Regions from separate parts of the Comamonas jiangduensis genome, predicted to be linked through region 3. Evidence: riboswitches for the same ligand, from Rfam matches in the RefSeq annotation. Region 3 holds a riboswitch; each other region holds the start of a gene.
What was found. A riboswitch is a leader RNA that binds a small molecule or an ion and turns the genes downstream of it on or off. The one in region 3 is predicted to bind cobalamin.
Positions count from the first base shown of each region.

Region 1: it holds a riboswitch for cobalamin, as region 3 does, so the genes downstream of both, QEP12_RS16430 (TonB-dependent receptor domain-containing protein) here and nrdH (glutaredoxin-like protein NrdH) in region 3, are expected to answer to the same signal.
Region 2: it holds a riboswitch for cobalamin, as region 3 does, so the genes downstream of both, QEP12_RS02165 (TonB-dependent receptor domain-containing protein) here and nrdH (glutaredoxin-like protein NrdH) in region 3, are expected to answer to the same signal.

Region 1 covers NZ_JARXOV010000027.1:4,700-11,312, reverse strand. Annotated here, with positions in the region: gene QEP12_RS16440 (hypothetical protein) at 1-104, opposite strand, end outside; gene putP (sodium/proline symporter PutP) at 456-1,970, shown strand; cobalamin riboswitch at 2,198-2,431, shown strand; gene QEP12_RS16430 (TonB-dependent receptor domain-containing protein) at 2,494-4,383, shown strand; gene QEP12_RS16425 (cobalamin adenosyltransferase) at 4,495-5,025, shown strand; gene QEP12_RS16420 (hypothetical protein) at 5,038-5,193, opposite strand; gene miaA (tRNA (adenosine(37)-N6)-dimethylallyltransferase MiaA) at 5,374-6,372, opposite strand; gene QEP12_RS16410 (multidrug effflux MFS transporter) at 6,433-6,613, opposite strand, start outside.
Region 2 covers NZ_JARXOV010000002.1:143,199-149,811, reverse strand. Annotated here, with positions in the region: gene QEP12_RS02170 (cobyrinic acid a,c-diamide synthase CobB) at 1-1,046, opposite strand, end outside; gene QEP12_RS02165 (TonB-dependent receptor domain-containing protein) at 1,048-2,910, opposite strand; cobalamin riboswitch at 2,976-3,218, opposite strand; gene QEP12_RS02160 (DUF904 domain-containing protein) at 3,390-3,602, shown strand; gene QEP12_RS02155 (cell division protein ZapA) at 3,599-4,120, shown strand; gene QEP12_RS02150 (sulfite exporter TauE/SafE family protein) at 4,334-5,047, opposite strand; gene hemN (oxygen-independent coproporphyrinogen III oxidase) at 5,053-6,432, opposite strand.
Region 3 covers NZ_JARXOV010000022.1:60,996-67,608, forward strand. Annotated here, with positions in the region: tRNA gene QEP12_RS15445 (tRNA-Val) at 1-57, shown strand, start outside; tRNA gene QEP12_RS15450 (tRNA-Val) at 88-162, shown strand; tRNA gene QEP12_RS15455 (tRNA-Val) at 192-266, shown strand; gene nrdF (class 1b ribonucleoside-diphosphate reductase subunit beta) at 619-1,578, opposite strand; gene nrdE (class 1b ribonucleoside-diphosphate reductase subunit alpha) at 1,601-3,739, opposite strand; gene nrdI (class Ib ribonucleoside-diphosphate reductase assembly flavoprotein NrdI) at 3,736-4,164, opposite strand; gene nrdH (glutaredoxin-like protein NrdH) at 4,166-4,390, opposite strand; cobalamin riboswitch at 4,563-4,799, opposite strand; gene QEP12_RS17075 (type 2 periplasmic-binding domain-containing protein) at 4,919-5,215, opposite strand; gene QEP12_RS17080 (hypothetical protein) at 5,311-5,478, opposite strand; partial or broken gene QEP12_RS15485 (short-chain fatty acyl-CoA regulator family protein) at 5,616-5,923, shown strand; gene QEP12_RS15490 (peroxidase family protein) at 6,538-6,613, shown strand, end outside.

The DNA.
Region 1 (6,613 bases), on a different contig from region 3:
TCGACGTGGCCGGGGGCTTTGCGCCAGTTGCGCTGGATACCGGCGCAGGCATCGCACATTTCGATTTTTTTGAGTTCAGAGGCGCGGTCGTTATCTTGGGTCATGGTGTTCTGGGGCGTTCAAGGCGGCGTGCGCGCAAGGCGCGTATGGGCCATGACTGTACCTAAATCAGCCAACAAACGCTGGCACAGGGGTGCTTTGCGGGGCGCGCTCAGTGCTGCAAAACCCACGGCCAGCGGGCGGCATAGCGCGCTGGTGTGCGCCACGCGGGGCAACACCTGTTCCAATTGAGGGTTTGCACCATGGTGAGGGCGCCGGTGCACGGGGCGGCGGAGTGTGCCCTCGTTCGGATTCCTTGTGTCGGTGGTATGCGGCAGTGGGGTGCCCGCGCTGTGGCAGCGCTGGTGAGCGGGGCGGTGACACCGCAGCCATTTACAAGATTGAGGAGGATACGAATGACCGCTAACACCCCAACGCTGGTGATGTTTGCCATCTATCTGTTTGGCATGCTGCTGATCGGATGGCTGGGCTACCGCGCAACCCAGAATTTGTCGGACTACATCTTGGGCGGTCGCAGCCTGGGCAGTGTGGTGACGGCGCTGTCGGCAGGCGCGTCGGACATGAGTGGCTGGCTGCTGATGGGCCTGCCCGGCGCGGTGTTTCTCTCGGGTTTGTCGGAGGCATGGATTGCCGTGGGCCTGTGCGTGGGTGCCTGGCTGAACTGGCGCTTTGTGGCGGCACGCCTGCGGGTGTACACCGAAAAGGTGGGCAACGCGCTGACGCTGCCCGACTATTTCACCAACCGTTTTGAAGACCAAAGCAGCTTGCTGCGCATCGTCACGGCGGTGGTGATTTTGGTGTTTTTCACCATTTACTGCGCCTCGGGCGTGGTAGCGGGTGCGCGGTTGTTTGAGTCGATGTTTGGCATGGATTACCAGACCGCCCTGTGGGTGGGTGCGGTGGCCACCATGGCCTATGTGTTCATCGGCGGCTTTTTGGCCGTGAGCTGGACGGACACCATCCAGGCGGCCCTGATGATTACGGCGCTGATCCTAGCGCCCTTGATGGTGATTTACGCCGATGGCGGCGTGGCGGCATCGGCTGATGTGATTGCAACTGCACGCCCCGGCGCGTTTGACATGGTGGCCAATCTGGATGTGATTGCCATCGTCTCGCTGCTGGCCTGGGGCCTGGGCTACTTTGGCCAGCCGCACATTCTGGTGCGCTTCATGGCGGCAGAGTCGGTCAAAACCATTCCCAACGCCCGCCGCATTGGCATGACCTGGATGGTGCTGTGCCTGGGTGGCGCAGTGGCCGTGGGCTTTTTTGGCATTGCCTTCTTTGGCGCACGCCCCGAGATTGCCGCAGGCGTGAACGCCAACGCAGAAACGGTGTTCTTGGAAGTGACCAAGCTGCTGTTCAACCCCTGGCTGGCGGGCGTGCTGCTGGCGGCGGTGCTGGCGGCGGTGATGTCTACCTTGTCGTGCCAGTTGCTGGTGTGCTCCAGCGCGCTGACGCAAGACATCTACAAAACCTTCTTGAACAAAACCGCCAGCGACCAGCAACTGGTGTGGTTTGGCCGCGCCATGGTGTTTGCGATTGCCGTGGTGGCCATCGTGATTGCGCAAGACCCCAACTCCAAAGTGCTGGGCATGGTGAGCTACGCGTGGGCCGGCTTTGGCGCCGCGTTCGGGCCGATTGTGCTGTTCTCGGTGCTGTGGAAGCGCATGACCCGCAACGGCGCACTGGCGGGCATGGTGGTGGGCGCTGTCACCGTGCTGCTGTGGAAGAGCTATGGCGTGCCCATGAAGGACGTTTATGGCATCTTCCGTCTGTATGAAATCGTGCCCGGTTTTGTGCTGTCGTCGATAGCGATTGTGGTGGTCAGCCTGATGGGCAAAGCACCTTCGGCGCAGATGCAAAAAATTCACGCCGAGGTCGACCAAGAAGTGGCTGCACACGGTCAGTAATGGCGTTGCACCCCCGTTGTGGCCCTTGGGGCCTGCGGGTGCCGGGGCCGCAACTGCGGCTCGGTGTTTGAGGAGTAAAAATGGCTGCCAGCGCTGATGTAGATTGCGCTGGCAGCTATTTTTTTGTGTGCGTAAAGCTTCAGATCCAACCGAAAAAAGCGGCGGTTTGTGGGCGTCGCCAGTGCCGGGTTGTTAGATCGCTGCGACAAGGTGGGGCTGACAAGCGGCATAGAATCGCTGCTTTTGGTGCTCGCAACGTCGTTCTGACGTTGCAGTTAAACGGGAAACATGGATACGCAGGCGCTTGCGCGCCCACGTATTGCATGTACTGCCCCCGCAACAGTGTGTGCATGGGTTCTCAGGAACCAGCCTGTCCGCTTTGCCACTGGAGCTGATTGCTCTGGGAAGGCTGTGACAGTCGGTGCATCAGTCTGGATACCGGCCAAAAAAGGTTCGGCTCTCACCCAGAGTCGGTGTTGTGTGAAGCACGGCGGGGACGCCTGTGCCAACTGATGTGAACTCCATGAAAAACTTTGATTCCTTCTCGCTGGAAGGTACGTCTGCACGCGCTTGTGCGCGCTTTCCTATGGCTGCTGTGGCGCTGGCCGCTTTGACTTTGGCCCAGTCTGCCGTCGCGCAAGACGCCAAGATGGCTACGACGGTGGTGACGGCAACACGCTCTGAAACCAAACTGGATGAAACGCTGGCGGATGTGCGCGTCATTACGCAAGAGCAGATCAGCAATTCGGCTGGGCGTTCTCTGGCCGAAGTGCTGCAGCGTTTTGCCGGTGTGCAGATGTCGAGCAATGGCGGGCGCGGTAATACGCAGAGTGTTTCTATCCGCGGAAGCAAGCAAGTGATTTTGCTGGTGGACGGCGTGCGCTTTGGATCTGTGACGGATGGATCGCCCTCGTTGTCCTCTTTGCCACTAGAGAGTATTGAGCGCATTGAGGTGGTGCATGGCCCTGCTTCTGCGTTGTATGGCAGCGATGCGATTGGCGGTGTCATTCAAATTTTCACCAAACAGGGCAAGGGCGCCAAGCAGGCATTTGTGCCTTATGCGTCGGCCACTGTGGGTCAATCTGCCTACAAGGACGCGAGCGCAGGGTTTGCGGGTGCACAGCAAGGCTGGAATTACAGCCTGAATGTGGCACGGGTATTGGATCCAGGCTTTTCTTCGACGAATGCGAAAAGTGGCTCTTTCAACGCAGACAAAGACAAGTACCACCAAACTTCGGTCACGGCGGCTTTGGGCTATGCATTCAATGATGCTTGGCGCCTGGATGCCAACTTGATGCGCGCCGACGGCTATGCGGAGTTTGACAACGGCGCCACCAAAGCTTCGTGGGTGGATTCCGATGCAGGAACAGGCCAACTCAAGCTGACAGGCAAAGTTAACGATATCTGGACAACCAGCTTGAGCACATCGTCGTCGAGTGACAAGTTGCGCTCCTATGACCGTGCGTTGGTGACCAAGGTGCTCACCGATTCGCTGTACCAGACCAAGCAAAAAGAATACAAGTGGAGCAACGAGTTCAAGACCCCCGTTGGTATCGCCATTGCGGGAGTGGAACGACTGGAGCAAAAAGTCAATTCCACGACGGAATACGACAAAACCAAACGCACCACGGATGCTGTTTACGCAGGCTTGAATGGCAGCTATGACCGTCATAGCTGGCAAGTGAATGTGCGCAGCGATGACAACTCGCAATTCGGTCGCTTTGAGACGTGGGGCATTGGCTATGGCTTCCAGCTGCTGCCCTCTTTGCGTGCTTATGCCTCGCGTGGCAAGAGCATCAATGCGCCCACGTTCAATCAGCTGTACTGGCCTGCAGACCCTATGTGGGGCGGTGGTGGCAACCCCAATCTGCAACCGGAAGAGGGACGGAATACGGAGTTGGGGCTGCACTGGACGCTGGACGGCCATGCCTTCAAGTTGGCGCGCTTTGACAACAAGGTGAGCAACCTCATCGTGTGGGGGACGACGGTTGAAAATATTGATCATGCCCGGATGAAGGGCTGGTCGCTGGGATACAGCAAGTCGCTGGATACGTGGCAATTTGCGGCGTCCTACGATTACCTTGATTCCCGCGACAGTCTCGGTGAGCGCATTACACGCCGTATGCCAAAGCAGCAAGCCACTGTCTCGGTAGACAAAACATGGGGTGCTTGGAAGCTGGGTGCCAATGCCTTGTACGTGGGTAATCGCACCGATCTGTTTGGATACCCTTCCAAGAAGGTCGTGCTCAAGAGCTATGCCACGTTGGATGCTTATGCTGAATACAAGTTTGCAAAGGAATGGGCAGTGCAAGCACGTGTTGCCAATCTGACCGACAAGCAATACGAAACGGCGTATGGCTATAACCAGCGTGGCCGTGCAGGCTATCTGACTTTGAAGTGGTCACCCCGCTAATTCTTGTCAGCCCCGGCTTGGTGCGGTGCACCAAGCCATCAGCCAAGCGCACAGATTTGCTTCTGTGCGCTTTTTTGTGGGCGCTTGCTGGGGTTTGCCCGTAGAGGTTTTATGAAATCAAGCAAAAACTGGGATGAGGTCTGCTACCCCTTCATCCACGAAACCGCATCGCTGTGCGACTTTGAAGTGACGACGGATGAGTGGTGCACGCTGATTGGGATGGCCTTTTCGGCAACGCCCGCAGACTTGGCTGACATTGCCGAAGATCTCGCGCACATACAACCACTGGCTTTTCATGTGAATGGATCGATTCGCGGCAAGCTGGCGATTGAAGAGGCCGATGTGCAGTGGGTGCTGCAGCGCATGCAGCACTACCGCCAGGCGTTGGGCGAGCGCGAGCATGTGTTTGTGCTTCCACGCGGTACAGCACCTGTGCCGCAATTGCACCAGGCACGATCGGCGGCGAAAAAGGCGATTCGTGCGATGGTGCGTGTAGCGCAAGAGGGGCGTGACGTGCCAGAGGTGTTGCCACGCATTTGCAATGCGTTGTGCAATCTGTTTTTTCTCATGACGTTGACGGTGAATAGGCGCCGAGGGCTGGAAGAAGTGCCCTTCGTGAGCAAGAGCTACAAAGCCCGCTAGGGCCTAAAAAACTCAGCGCGTATGCACCACGCTGGCATCGATTTCCCCGTAGACCGTGATGCCGCTGGGGGTGTTGGCGGTCGTATCAGAGGCGGGGTAGTAATCACGGTGCGCGCAGCCACCCAGCGTGAGTGCGATGGCGATCCCAAGAAAGTGAAGGTGTTTCATAGCTTGCCCTTTGGGGTCAAGACTAACGGAAACACCGGGGCTGTGGCGTAAGCAGGCGTATCCAGGCGAATGCCTTGGCATACGCATGTGTATGCAGTCTGGGGCGGCGTACCTGGCCTCTCCTGCAAACCTTGGTGCCCTCGGTTTGCTTGGGGTGCAGGGGCTGGCCGGACGTCTGCGTTACGCGCGCGGTGGGATACAGGCCAAGGCCGCTTGCACCACGTTCATGGTGGCCAGTGGGTCGTCACACGCAATCGGGTGGCGCTGGGGCATGCTGCGCAGCCAGGTGATTTGGCGCTTGGCCAGCTGGCGCGTAGCGGCAATGCCTTTTTCGCGCACCAGGTGCATATTGATGTCGGGCGTGCCTTTGCGCGCTTGCCAGTCCAGCTCTTCCCAGACTTGGCGGTAGCCCACACAGCGCATGCTGGGCAGGTCAGGGTTCAGGTCGCCGCGGGCGCGCAGGGCTTTCACCTCGTCAATAAAACCCGCTTGCAGCATGGCGTCGTAGCGCTGGGCAATGCGCGCGTGCAGCCAGGCACGGTCGTTGGGTTCTAAGGAAAAAAGCGTGCAATCGAAGGCAGGCTCTGCGTCAGCAGCTCTCTTTTTTGTATTGTGAAAACTCGACAGTGGTTGACCGGATACCTTCCACACTTCCAGCGCACGCTGAATGCGCTGGCTGTCCGCGGGGGCCAGGCGGGCGGCGGTTTCGGGGTCTACCTGGGCCAGCTCGGCATGCATGGCGGGCCAGCCGCGCTCGGCAGCCTGCGCATCAATCTGGGCGCGCACGGTGGGGTCTGCGGCGGGCATTTCGTCAATGCCATCCAGCAGCGCTTTGAAGTACAGCATGGTGCCGCCCACCAGCAGCGGGATGGCGCCGCGCGCGCGGATTTCACCGACCAGACGCTGGGTGTCTTGCACAAATTCGGCGGCGCTGTAGGACTGCAGGGGATCGAGGATGTCGATCAGGTGGTGCGGCACTGCCGCTTGCTCTTGGGTCGTGGGCTTGGCTGTGCCAATGTCCATGCCGCGATAGACCAGGGCCGAGTCCACACTGATGATTTCACAGGCTTGGCCGCGCTGGGACAGCACGGCGGCCAGCGCCAGGGCGGCATTGGTTTTGCCAGATGCGGTGGGGCCGGCGATGGCAATGCAGGGCAGGGGAGAAGTGGAAGCAGTCAAAATGGAAAACGGGCGAAGGGGCAAACGGTTCAGACCAAGCAGCGCCTGCAAAGCCAGGCTTTAAGAGGCGCTGGGCACGCCGTGGCGGCGCACCAGCGTGCATGATGCCAAGGCTGCTGCCAAACACCAGAAGCCCAGCCCGAAAACCAAGGGGTACACAGTGCCATTGAAGCTGCGGCCCAGCAACTGGCCCGTGACAAACGCGAACAGCATCATGATGAAGCCGTTGAGGGCCGAAGCC
Region 2 (6,613 bases), on a different contig from region 3:
TGAATGCTGTGCCCCAAGGCCAGCATGCCGCCACACTCCGCCCACACGGCCTTGCCCGCTTGCACATGCGCCTGCAGGTCAGCCTGCAAGCCTGTGTTGGCAGCCAGCTTGTGGGCATGCAGCTCAGGATAACCACCGGGCAACCACACGGCATCACATGCGGGCAAGCGCTCTGCGGCCAACGGAGAGAAAAACACCAGCTTCGCCCCCATGGCCTGCAAACAATCCAGGTTGGCCGGGTAGATAAAACTGAATGCGGCATCACTGGCTACAGCGACGGTGCGACCTTGCAGCCAAGGCTCAATCTGCGGCGTGGGCGCACTGGCATCCAGCGCAAACTCCACCGACCAGCGTTGCCAGTCTTCCCACGGCATTTGGCCCAATGGGGTATCCGCCAGCGCATCGGCTGCCGCATTCAGGCGCGCCATGGCATCGGGCAGCTCATGCGCCGCCACCAGGCCCAAGTGGCGCTCTGGCAGCAGTTGCGCGTCTTTGCCCTCGCCCATACGTTGCAATGCGCCCAGCCACACCGCAGGATCGCGCAAACTGGCTTGCAACATCTGTGCATGCATGCTGCTGCCCACCCGGTTGGCCAGCACGCCCGCCCACGGCACATTCGGCTGGTACTGCTGCATGCCCAGCACCACCGCACCAAAGCTGCCAGCCATGGCCGAAGCATCCATGACCAGCAACACCGGAATGCCCAGCTGGGCTGCCAGGTCGGCGGCTGTGGGGCTGCCATCAAACAAGCCCATCACACCTTCGATCAAGATCACATCGGCCTGCGCTGCCGCCGCATGCAGGCGTGCACGCACCTCGGGCATGCCGACCATCCAGCCATCCAGGTTGTGCACCGTGGCACCACTGGCCAGTTGGTGCCAGTAAGGGTCCAGATAATCAGGCCCGCACTTGAACACCCGCACACGCCGGCCTTGGCGCGTATGCCAGCGGGCCAGCGCTGCTGTCACCGTGGTTTTGCCCTGCCCCGAAGCCGGGGCCGCAATCAGCACAGCCACACAGGTGTGCACATCAGGGGGTGTCGTCATGTTACTGAGGTTCCCATTTCAAACCGACATAGAAAGCACGCCCTGCCACACCGTAGGTATCGGCCAGTTGGTAGTGCTTGTCCGCCAGATTGTCCACGCGTGCCAGCAGGGTCAGATCGCGCCCCAGACTACGGCTGGCATACAGGTTCCACAAGGTGTAGCCGCCCAGAGTCTTGCGGTTGGCCGCATCATCAAAGCGCTGGCTGTAAGCCTGCATCTGCGCCCCCAGATTCCAGCCTGCCAGCATGGTGTCCGCAGCCAGCACTGCATGGCGCTTGGCACGGCGTGCCAGCTGCTTGTCCAGGGTTTCATTGCGCGGATTCTGGAAATCCAGCGAACCACTCCAGCGCACCATACCGAGCTTGTAAGCACCAGCCAAAGTGATGCCTTCATACACAGCTGCCTGTACATTTTCATAGCAGCCACCCTTATTCGCACAGGCCCCCTTCCCCTCAACATACGTAATCAGGTTGCGCACACGGTTGCGGTAGGCAGTAGCCGAGAACTGCTGGCTGCCTTGCGCCCAGCGCACGCCGATCTCGGCATTACTGCTGTCCTGTGGGCGCAATCTGGCATCGCCATAGGCACTAAAGCGCTGGTACAGCGTGGGCACACGAAACGCTGTGCTGGTCGACGCATGTACACGCCACTGCGGTGTCAACGCATACGCATACGCAGCACTGCCTGTGGTCTTGCCATCAAATTCACTATCGACATCGTGGCGCGCGCTCAGCTGCAGTGTGTGCGCTCCCGACTGCATGCCCCAGCCCAGCGCCAGCGCATTCTGATGGCGCTGCCGCTGCTGTGGCGTGATGGAGGCATTCGTCAACTGATCCTCACGCCGCTCCAGTGTCGCGCTCCATCGGTGGATGCCTGCCTGCCACTCGTTCTGCCACAGATAATTGCGCAGCAGGGTTTTGGTCTGATAGGGCGAAGGCTGCGTCTCATACTCTTGGCGCGACTCCCCCAGCGACAGCTTGGTGCGATAGTGCGCACTCCACTGCGCGCTCCAGCTCAGGCCTGCGGCATTCAAAGAATTGATCGCACGATCATCCGCCTTGGAAGTGTCATACCCCACATTCGACGTGCTGTGCAGCAACGTGCCTTCCAGGCGATGGTCTGCATTCAACTGCAGCCCCACACGGGCACGTGCCGACTTACGCCGGTAGCCATCATCATCCGGATTGTCCTGGGGTCGGGTACGGGCACTGAATCCATCCGCCTCGGCGTACGACACACCCAGCGCGTAATCCACCACACCGTTTCCACCGCTGAGGCTCGCCGCACCGTTGCGGGTGCCGTAGCTGCCCGCCCCCACGCTGACCGAAGGGCGTGCAGGCCCCTCGCCCTTGCGGGTCAGGATCTGAATCACGCCACCAATCGCATCCGAGCCATACACCGCACCGGCTGGACCACGCAGCACCTCCACACGCTCAATAGCCTCCAGGGGCATGGCCTCCCACGGAGCACCACCAGAGCCGCTTTGCATATCCACCCGAATCCCGTCGATATACACCGCCGTAAATTCATTGCTGGCACCACGCAGGTACACGCTAGTGGTCGAGCCAGGGCCACCGTTACGCACCATCTCAACCCCTGGCAGACGCGAGAGCACATCCTCCAAGGCTGCGGCACCACTCAGATCCAGCGTCTCACGATCCACAATCGAGACATCTGCCAACGTATCCGACAACGGCTGTGATGACCGTGTTGCAGCCACCACAGTCTCCTCCATCACGACACCCGTGGCAGCGGATGACTGCGCGTAAGCACCCGCAGAATAAGCGCAGCACACCGCCAGCATGATGGAAGAATAAGCGCATGCAGGCGCGCAGGAACGGGCCTGTAAAGTATTGGAACGCATAGAACAAAATGCAAAATCACCCGCGCCAGCCTCCCCGCCAGCAATGGGTACAACGCACCTGACAGACAGATGCACCAATGTTGGCCGGTATCCGGGCTGGTTCCTCAACACCATCGCCTTCCCAAATGCTTGTTCAAGGCACTCAGTGGCTTATGAGATGGTGTGTGCGTTACGTGCTAACGCCAAGAACTCACCGTTGCGGGGGCAGCGCAGGCTAGGAAGTGCTGAAGGCCAGCATCTCCACCCTGCTTCTCGTTGAACTGCAACCTGTGAACCAAGTTGCGGGCACCAACATATAGGCGCTGATTCTAATCACCCAAAACACATCTCAAACAGTAGTGCCCCTCACGCCACGAATACTCTACTGACTTCTAAGCTGAGTCATTGACAGCTTGAAACAAGCTTTTGTGACCATAACCCGTGATCTGCCATAAATTTGCAATTCTCTCTGAGGGCGCGCCCTACAATTGCGAGCATCCATGACGACGACATCCATTCTTGACCCCGTTGCTGAGCGCGTCGAGCTGCTGCTAGCCAAGTACGAGGCTTTGGTGCAGACCAACCGCCTGCTTACCGAAGAAATTGAGGCTGTGCGCAAAGAGCGTGACTCCTTGCAATCTCGCCTCAAAGCAGCGCGCGCGCGCGTGGATGACTTGATCGAACGATTACCAGCCAACCGGGAGGCGTCTTGAGCCAGCTAGACACGCAAATCCTGCACCAACACTACGTGCTCTCCTGCCCAGATGGGCGAGAAGCACAGCTGTTAGAAGCTGTTGAGCGCGTGGATCAGCAATTTCAGCAGATGCTCGACACCACCAAGCTGCGCTCTAGAGAGCGTGTGGGTGTTTTGCTGGCTGTGAATTTGGCTTTTGAAAATTTGGAGCTCCGTCAACAACTCCAAGCCTTGCAGCAACAGTTAGCGCAACTGCAAGGCACCACGGATACAGCCCAAGCGGATGCTCAAGCAGAGCGCCTGCAAAACCTCGAGGCCCAACTGCATCAAGAGCATGCAGCCGCCCGCCAGCTCACCCTGCGCCTGGATGAAGCGCTAGCTCTGCACGAAAAACCCACAGCACCAACCAGCGCAGAAGCTGCCTTGCAAGACCTTGCTGCCCCACCCGAGGCAAAAGAAGTCGCCGAGAGCTTGGTCACCCATTTAGACAACGCGAGTGAAGTGGACTTGCCTTTCGCAGTCCCTGAAAACCAGTAAAATCAGAACCGTCTGCAATCCGCCGGGCTTTATATTGCCTTGAACCAATGCTCATTGAGCACGGGCTTGATACATTGCCTAGCAAGCGTGATCGTCTCGCGTCAGACGAACCCAACGCTAGGTTGCTCTCGCCCACCTGAACCCCCGGTTCAGGTTGAGGGCTCGGCGGTTTTGCAGACACCTTCTCGGCGCATCTGCCACATTCCCAAAAAATTAACGGCACCACACTGATGGCTTGTAGATCAAGTCCATCCACAGTGCCCATAGTGACGCCGCCACCAACATCAGGCCTGCTGCGCGTGTACCCCAGTCTGCACGCCAGCGCCCCACTCTGCCACTGAGCCAGCGCCAAGCCAGAGGTGCTCCTGCCAGCCACAATGCCCCACCGACGGCAAATGCCACCATGCTGACAGCACCCGCCCAGACAGCACCGCTTAAGGCGGCCACCAAGATAGCGGAATACAGCAGCCCACAAGGCATGAACGCCCAAGACATACCTGCAAAAAGCGCTCCACCGCGCATCGAAAGTACGGGCTGCACCTTCTGCCACATAGCCCGGCCAGCGCGCTCCAGCCAAGCTGGCTGCTGGCCTTGGAATAGCATCAACAGCCCCCAAGCCAAAATCGCCAAGTGCATCACCACCCACACCGGGTGCAAGGCAGAAGTTTGATCAGAAAACCATGCTACCTGCTCCATGGCAAAAGCAGAAATGGCTCCTAAGACACCGTAGCCAGCCAGACGGCCCATATGGAATTGAAGCGCACTCCAGTTCCATACCGTGGTGTGCCGCGACAACTTGCCGTGCATTTGCACCGCCGTGCCATGGCCTTGAATGACGGCATGACAAGGGGCTGCACACATGGCAAGACAATGGGGCCCCCCCACGAGCCCCATAAAGAAAGCGGTCCAAAGCAAAGAAAAAGTCATAGGGATCAGATGATCCGCGAGAACCTGGCTCTGTTGCGGTCTGCTTGCAAATAACGGTCAAAGACCAAGGCTACGCCGCGCACAAAGAACCAGCCCTTGGCAGTCACCGTGAGGCAGTCGTCCGTAATTTCTACCAAACCTTCGTCTTGCTGCGCAGCCAAAGCTTCGATTTCAGCAGCAAAGTACTGCTTGAAATCAATCAGCCAAGCGCTGTTGATAGATTCAAAAAACAGCTCGCCCTGGCACATGATCGTCATGATGACGGCACGGCGAATCGTATCGTCGCGGGTCAACGCGAGCCCACGGACAACAGGCAGCCGCCCTTGATCCAGAAGGTCGTAATACTCTTCCAGCGTCTTGGCATTTTGGCTGTAGGTTGCACCCACGCGACCAATCGCGGAAACGCCCAAGGCGATCAAATCGCAGTCTGGCTGCGTGCTATAGCCTTGGAAATTACGGTGCAAGCGACCTTGGCGTTTCGCAATCGCCAATGCGTCTTCCGGCAACGCAAAGTGATCCATTCCCACATAAACGTAGCCAGCTTCAATAAAGCTTTCTATGGCAGAAGACAACATACCCACCTTGTCGGGGGCTGATGGCAAGTCTGCTTGCAAGATACGGCGCTGTGGCTTGAAGCGCTCTGGCAAGTGCGCATAGGCATACAGCGCAATACGATCTGGGCGCAACTCTGTCACCTGTTTGAGCGTGCGAGCAAACGATTCGGGATTTTGCTTGGGCAAGCCGTAAATCAAATCCACATTCACCGACTGAAAGCCCAGTTCGCGCGAAGCAGCCACCAAATCAAACACCTGCTCCGCAGGCTGCTCACGGTGCACCGCTTTTTGCACTTCCGGATCAAAGTCTTGCACCCCAAAGCTCAAGCGGTTAAAGCCTATTTCTTTGAGCACTGCCAGGCGTTCACGCGTCACTGTGCGTGGATCAACTTCGATCGAGTACTCACCCGCCGCCTCAAACACAAACCGCTCACGCAGCATGCGCCACAGGTTACGCAGCTCATCGTCTGTCAAGAAAGTGGGCGTGCCGCCTCCCACGTGGAACTGGCTCACAACCTGCCCACGACCACAGTGCTGCAGATGCAAATCAATTTCGCGCTCCAAATAGCGCATGTATGTCACAGCACGTTCATGGTGCTTAGTGATGATCTTGTTGCACGCGCAGTAGTAACACAGGGAGTCACAAAATGGAATGTGCACATAGAGCGACATCGGCTGGTTTACAGCAGCTGCAACTTTGCGCTGCTTCAACGCCAAGATATAGTCACTATCACCAAACGCCTCCACAAACCTATCCGCAGTGGGATAAGAGGTGTAGCGCGGGCCTGGCACGTCATAACGACGCAAGAGTTCGGGGGTGACGACGGTCATGAATGAATCTTTTCCTTGATGACCATACTTTGCAACAATCGGCCACGTTTATCCTTGACGTGAATCAAGAGGTTGATGTACAAGGAATGTCACAATTTGAGCGACATCATTCCTTACTCCTTCGAGCTATCCCATAGTCTCTTATCTGATTTTTTAACTGCACAAGTCATCTTCTTACACA
Region 3 (6,613 bases):
TAGAGCACTGCCTTCACACGGCAGGGGTCACATGTTCGATCCATGTATCACCCACCAGATTTGAAGTTTGCACTGGCTGCAAATTTAGCGTGATTAGCTCAGCGGTAGAGCACTGCCTTCACACGGCAGGGGTCACATGTTCGATCCATGTATCACGCACCAAATTCAAAGTTGGCATTTATGCCAGCACAGGGTGATTAGCTCAGCGGTAGAGCACTGCCTTCACACGGCAGGGGTCACATGTTCGATCCATGTATCACCCACCAATCCATAGCCTCTTAAATCTTCGATTTAAGAGGCTTTTTTGCGTCTGCCGTTGACGCGGATTGGAAGCGTATTTGGCTATTTGCAGAAGCTTTGTTTGGTGCGCAAGCGTTGGTTGCAACAAGGAAGCGCTGATTATTTTTGATAGCTTATAGCGCTGGTGTATTCATGTTTTTCACATAAAAAGTATCTGAAAGCTATGTTTTTAAAGCGCTAGCAGCTATTTTTTTGTGGTTGCTGCCCGTGAAGGCATGTGCCCATGCGTGGGTCAGGCATGAAAAAAGCACCCGTAGTGGGTGCTTTTTTTGAAGGTGCGCAGGCGTTGGCGGGCGCAGGGCGCTGGCAAAGGGTGGGTTAAAAGTCCCAGTCTTCGTCTTCGGTGGCGACTGCCTTGCCGATGACGTAGGAAGAGCCTGAGCCCGAGAAGAAGTCGTGGTTCTCGTTGGCGCTGGGGCTGAGCGCGGCCATGATGGCGGGGTTCACCTGGCACATGTCCTCGGGGAACATGGGCTCAAAACCCAGGTTGCTCAGCGCCTTGTTGGCGTTGTAGTGCATGAAGCGTTTGACGTCTTCGGTGAGGCCGACTGAGTCGTACAGCTCGGCCGCATAGTGGCACTCCAGCTCGTACAAGTCGTACAGCATGCCGTAGGCGGCTGCTTTGGCTTCTTCTTTTTCGGCTTCCGAGAGCTTGGCGTAGGCCAGCTGGAACTTGTAGCCGATGTAGTAGCCGTGCACGGCCTCGTCGCGGATGATGAGGCGAATCAGATCGGCGGTGTTGGTCAGCTTGCCGCGGCTGGACCAGTACAGCGGCAGGTAAAAGCCCGAGTAGAACAAGAAGCTCTCCAGGCACACGGAGGCAATCTTTTTCTTCAGCGGCGTTTCCATGGCCTTGTACTCGGTCAGGATCAGCTCGGCTTTCTTTTGCAGCCAGGGGTTTTCCTCAGACCAGCGGAAGGCCTCGTCGATCTCGGCGGTGGAGCACAGCGTGGAGAAAATCGACGAGTAGCTGCGCGCGTGCACGGCTTCCATGAAGGTGAAGTTGGACAGCACCGATTCTTCGTGCGGTGTGACGGCATCGTGCATCAACGATGGTGCACCCACCTGGTTTTGCACGGTGTCCAGTAGCGTCAGGCCGGTGAACACGCGGATGGTCAGCTGCTGCTCGTTGGGGCGCAGCGTGGCCCAGGATGGAATGTCGTTGGACAGTGGCACCTTTTCGGGCAGCCAGAAGTTGGCGGTGACGCGGTTCCAGATTTCGAGGTCTTTTTCGTCCTCAATGCGGTTCCAGTTGATTGCTTGGGTCAGCAAGGTCATAGCGTTCTTTCAATCGTTGTCATCACAAGGTGCAGGACACGCAGGCGCTCTTGACCTCGGTGCCTTCCAGCGCAAGCTGGCGCAGACGGATGTAGTAAATGGTTTTGATGCCCTTCTTCCAGGCGTAGATCTGCGCCTTGTTGATATCGCGGGTGGTAGCGGTATCGGGGAAGAACAGCGTCAGGGACAAGCCCTGGTCCACGTGCTCGGTGGCTGCGGCATACACGTCGATGATGGCGTTGGGGCCAATCTCGTAGGCGTCGCGGTAGTAGGCCATGTTGTCGTTCGAGAGGAACGGCGCAGGGTAGTACACACGGCCAATCTTGCCTTCCTTGCGAATTTCGATGCGCGAGGCAATCGGGTGGATCGACGAGGTGGAGTTGTTGATGTAGCTGATGGAGCCTGTGGGTGGAATGGCCTGCAGGTTGCGGTTGTACAAACCGTGTTCCATTACATCGGCCTTGAGTTGTGCCCAGTCTGCGCGCGTAGGCAGCTGCATGCCATTTTTGGCGAACAGCGCGCGCACGGTCTCCGAAGTGGGCAACCAGTCGCGGCTGATGTATTTGTCAAAATAGCTGCCGCTGGCATAGGTGGACTGACTAAAGCCCACAAAGCGCTGCTTTTTCTCCTGTGCCAGCAGGCAGGAAGTGCGCAGACAGTGGTAGGCCACGGCAGCGAAGTAGACGCTGGTGAACTCCACTGCTTCGGGCGTGTCGTAGTGCACTTTTTCACGGCCCAGGTAGCCGTGCAAGTTCATTTGACCCAGGCCGATGGCGTGGCTGTCGTCATTGCCTTGGCGCACCGAGGGTACTGAGTTCACGGCACTCATTTCAGAGACGGCCGTCAGCGCACGGATAGCGGTTTCCACGGCGTCGCCCAGGTTGCCGCTGTCCATCACGGTGGCAATGTTGAGTGAGCCCAGATTGCAGGAGATGTCGTTGCCAATTTCCTCGTAGTTGAGGTCTTCGTTCAGCACCGAGGGGGTGTTGACCTGCAAGATCTCCGAGCACAGGTTGGACATGTTGATGCGCCCGGCAATCGGATTGGCACGGTTGGCTGTATCTTCAAACAGGATGTAGGGGTAGCCGGACTCGAACTGAATTTCCGCGATGGTCTGGAAGAACTCGCGCGCCTTGATCTTGGTTTTCTTGATGCGCGGGTCATCCACCATGGCCTTGTAGTGCTCGGTCACCGAGATATCGGCAAACGGCTTGCCGTAGACGCGCTCCACGTCGTACGGCGAGAACAGGTACATGTCCTCGTTTTTCTTGGCCAGCTCAAAGGTGATGTCTGGAATCACCACGCCCAGCGACAGCGTCTTGATGCGGATCTTTTCGTCGGCGTTTTCGCGCTTGGTGTCCAGAAAACGCATGATGTCCGGGTGGTGGGCATTCAAGTACACCGCACCTGCGCCTTGGCGTGCGCCCAGCTGGTTGGCGTAGGAGAAGCCGTCTTCCAGCAACTTCATCACAGGAATGACGCCAGAGGACTGGTTTTCAATACCCTTGATGGGGGCACCCAGCTCGCGTAGATTGCTCAGCAGCAAGGCCACGCCACCACCGCGCTTGGATAGCTGCAGGGCCGAGTTGATGCCGCGGCCAATGCTTTCCATGTTGTCTTCCAGGCGCAGCAAGAAGCAAGACACCAGCTCGCCACGCTGGCGCTTGCCGGCGTTCAGGAAGGTGGGGGTGGCAGGCTGAAAGCGGCCCGCGATGATCTCGCCCATCAGCTTCATGGCCAGCTTTTCATCACCCCGCGCCAGGGCCAAGGAGACCATCACCACGCGGTCTTCGAAGCGCTCCAGATAGCGCTTGCCGTCACGCGTTTTCAGGGTGTAGGCCGTGTAGTACTTGTAGGCGCCCAAGAAAGTGGGAAAGCGAAATTTCTTGGCATAGGCGGCCTTGAAGATGGCCTCCACAAAGGCCGGGGTGTAGGCATCCAGCACCTCGCCTTCGTAATAGTCTTCGGAGCGCAGGTAGTCCAGCTTTTCTTCCAGCGAGTGGAAGAACACGGTGTTTTGGTTGACGTGCTGCAGAAAATATTGGCGTGCTGCCATGCGATCCGCATCAAACTGAATTTGGCCTTTGTCATCCGGCAAATTCAGCATGGCATTCAGCGCGTGAAAGTCCAGCTTGGTCGAAGTAGGGGTCATGGGGGTCATAACGCAGCGTCCAAGACGTTGGGAATAGGGTTAATGAGAAAGTGTTGGTCGATGTGCTGCAGGCGCTGCCAATCCGTGCTGGTGCCAGCCATCTCCACGCGGTGCAGCAAAGGCACTTGGCATTTGTGCGCAATCACGTCACCGGCTTGCGCAAAGGCCACGCCGAAGTTGCGATCACCGCACGCCACCACGGCGCGCAACCACTGACGACGCTCCGGCGCGTTCAAAAAACGGATCACCGCCTTGGGTACGGCGCCTTTGCCTGCGGCATCACCAAAAGACGGTGTGACCAAGATGAAGGGGCTGGTGATGACGGGCATGTCGTCTTCCACCAGGCGCGGAATGCGCGTGCCGGCCAGCCCGGCATTGCGCAGCAGTCGTTCGGTATTGCCAGTTTTGGAGGAGTAGAAGACCCAGCGCGCCATCTCAGGCGGTGGTCAGCGCGGAAAGGCGGTCAGGGCGGAAGCCACTCCAGTGCTCTTCTCCAACTTGCACCACGGGCACTTGGCGGTAGCCCCAGGACTGAATCAGGGTGGCTGCAGCGGTGTCTTGCGTCACGTCGATGACTTCGTACTCGGTGCCTTGGCGGTCCAGAGTGCGCATGGTCATGGAACATTGAACGCAATTGGGTTTGGAGAAAATTTTGATCATGAAGCCTACAGGAACTACCAAAACGGGCGCGGTGCAGGGCTCAGATGCAAGTCAGCACGCATGACGGCGCATTGCGCAGCAAAAGGCTGCGCCAAAGCATATGCGTGCAGAAGATGTACTGCCACCCAGGCGACCCCGCCTGTACAGATAAAGAAAGCGCGGCAGCCAGGGCTGCAAGCGCTGCGTGTTGGCCGGTATCCAGACTGTGGGTAGGGGTGACACTCCTTCCCGAAGAACAAACCTCAGTGGCTGTCCGTGTCACTTTGCGTGCAAGCCAAACTTGCAACGCACCGCACTTACTGTTGCGGGGGCAGTTCAGGTTAGGGCGCAGAACAAAGCGCCTCCTGATTCCCGTTTAACACCGTGTCTGAGGGGCTCAGATTGGTGCACCAACGCGTTCAATTCTAAGCCGAATCGCCGGTGTAAATCGCCTGATGAGCCGGTCGCAAGAGACGTGCGCAAAGCGCGCCAAAGTGGTATGGGTGGCGCCGTTGGCACCGCACGTTTCAGAAAGGGGAGCGAACTTTTTTATTTGAATTCACGGGCTTGCACCATGAAAGAGTGCAGGTCTCCCGAGTCACTTTCGTTGTTTCGGATGCCCAAATAAATTTGCTTGGCGCTGCCTTTGGGGCCCATCTTTATAGGGGTAATCAGTAAATTCTCCGCATACTCTTGCACCAGCCACCGAGGCAGGGCACTCACCCGCGTCCGCTGGCCACCAGCTTGCCTCGTGATGTCAGTGGTTTCAATGGTCTTGTGCTTCTTGGGCGTGATGACTGCAGGCAATAAAAACTGTTTGTAGATGTCCTGGCGCTCGATGGGCACAGGGTAGGTCATCAAGGTTTCTTTGGCCAGATGTTGGGGCTCGATATAGGGCTTGGAGGCCAGGGGCGGTCGCTGGCTGCTACCAAAACTTGTTCCTAGCCAAACACTTCCTCAAACCGCAGCCTCGGTTTGAACACCGGATCGGGGGGGGGCAGCAAATCAATTTCAAAGCCCTGTAAGGCGCCGATGCCGCCAAACTGAAATTTCTGGCGCATGTCCACATCCACATCCACATCCACATCCACATCTGGCGATTGTTGCAAGTAGGGTCTCACCATCTTGAGCAGCCACTCGTAGCACGTATGACACTCCATAGCAATCCGCAGCGCGCAGCGTTCACCATGTGCAAACTGGGCCAAGCGTTCTTCGGCCGGTTGCAACTGCTGTAACACCCGCTGGGCGCCAGTCCGCGACGCGTTTTCACTTTCAAAACCGGTGGCACCTGTCCGCTGTGGACTGTGTATGAGGCCTTCGCTCAACCAAGCAGCATCTTGCCGCATTTGGCTGGCATGCCCGACGGGCGTGTGTCTCTCTGGGTGGCAAGGTGTATTCCAAAGGTTGGGATTTGCGCAACCAAGAAGCAACCACACCGGTTGGCATGGGTGCAAAGTGTGCGAGTGCCAGTTATGCCCCCAGCGGGCTTTTCCGTTTGTGGGCAAAGCTTTGCAAGCGAATGAAACCCAAAGGGGTTTTGTTCCTTACGCTTAGGGCGTGTCACCCAAGCTTGAGCAGGCCATTGAAGGGTTTTGACAGGGATGCAAGGCAAGGCGCAGTAGTGGCGCAGCAAAACTGCAGCATTGCCTGCCGCTACAACGCAGCAGACCGCCTCCATTATTCAATGCCCTGATGTGAAAGTTTTCTAGGGTAACTCCATAAAGCTACCTCCATGCTCTGCTGCATGGGGGGCCGGGTGCATGAAAGCGCAGCATTGCACGCCTGCTTGGCGGGCCTTGTCAGGGTGAGGCGCCTCCCCATACGTCAAAAAAATATTGACAGCAGTGTGGGCTGTTCAAGGGGGGCTCAAGGGTGATCCAAAGTAGGACAAGAGGTTCCGCCAGCGATCTGCTTAATGCGTTTCACGATGTAGGAGATGTGACATCCGACATGGAATCAGTTTGCTGATGCCGACGCAATATCAATGGCCCGGCTGACTGGCGTACAGGCCTGTACTTCTCTCTGCAACAGTTGGGCTAGGGTTTGCATGTACGACGGAGTTGGTGATTTGTTAAAACAATGAATTGCGACTATTAATAAATATTTACTTATCTGTTCGGTTCCTCTGGCTTCACTCGCAATGGCTTTCGTCCTTTAAGGAGTGCATCATGACTTTCCGCCTCAATCTTGATGATATTTCGCGCATCCTCACCAGCATTCAAGTCGCTGAGCGACACGTGCAGT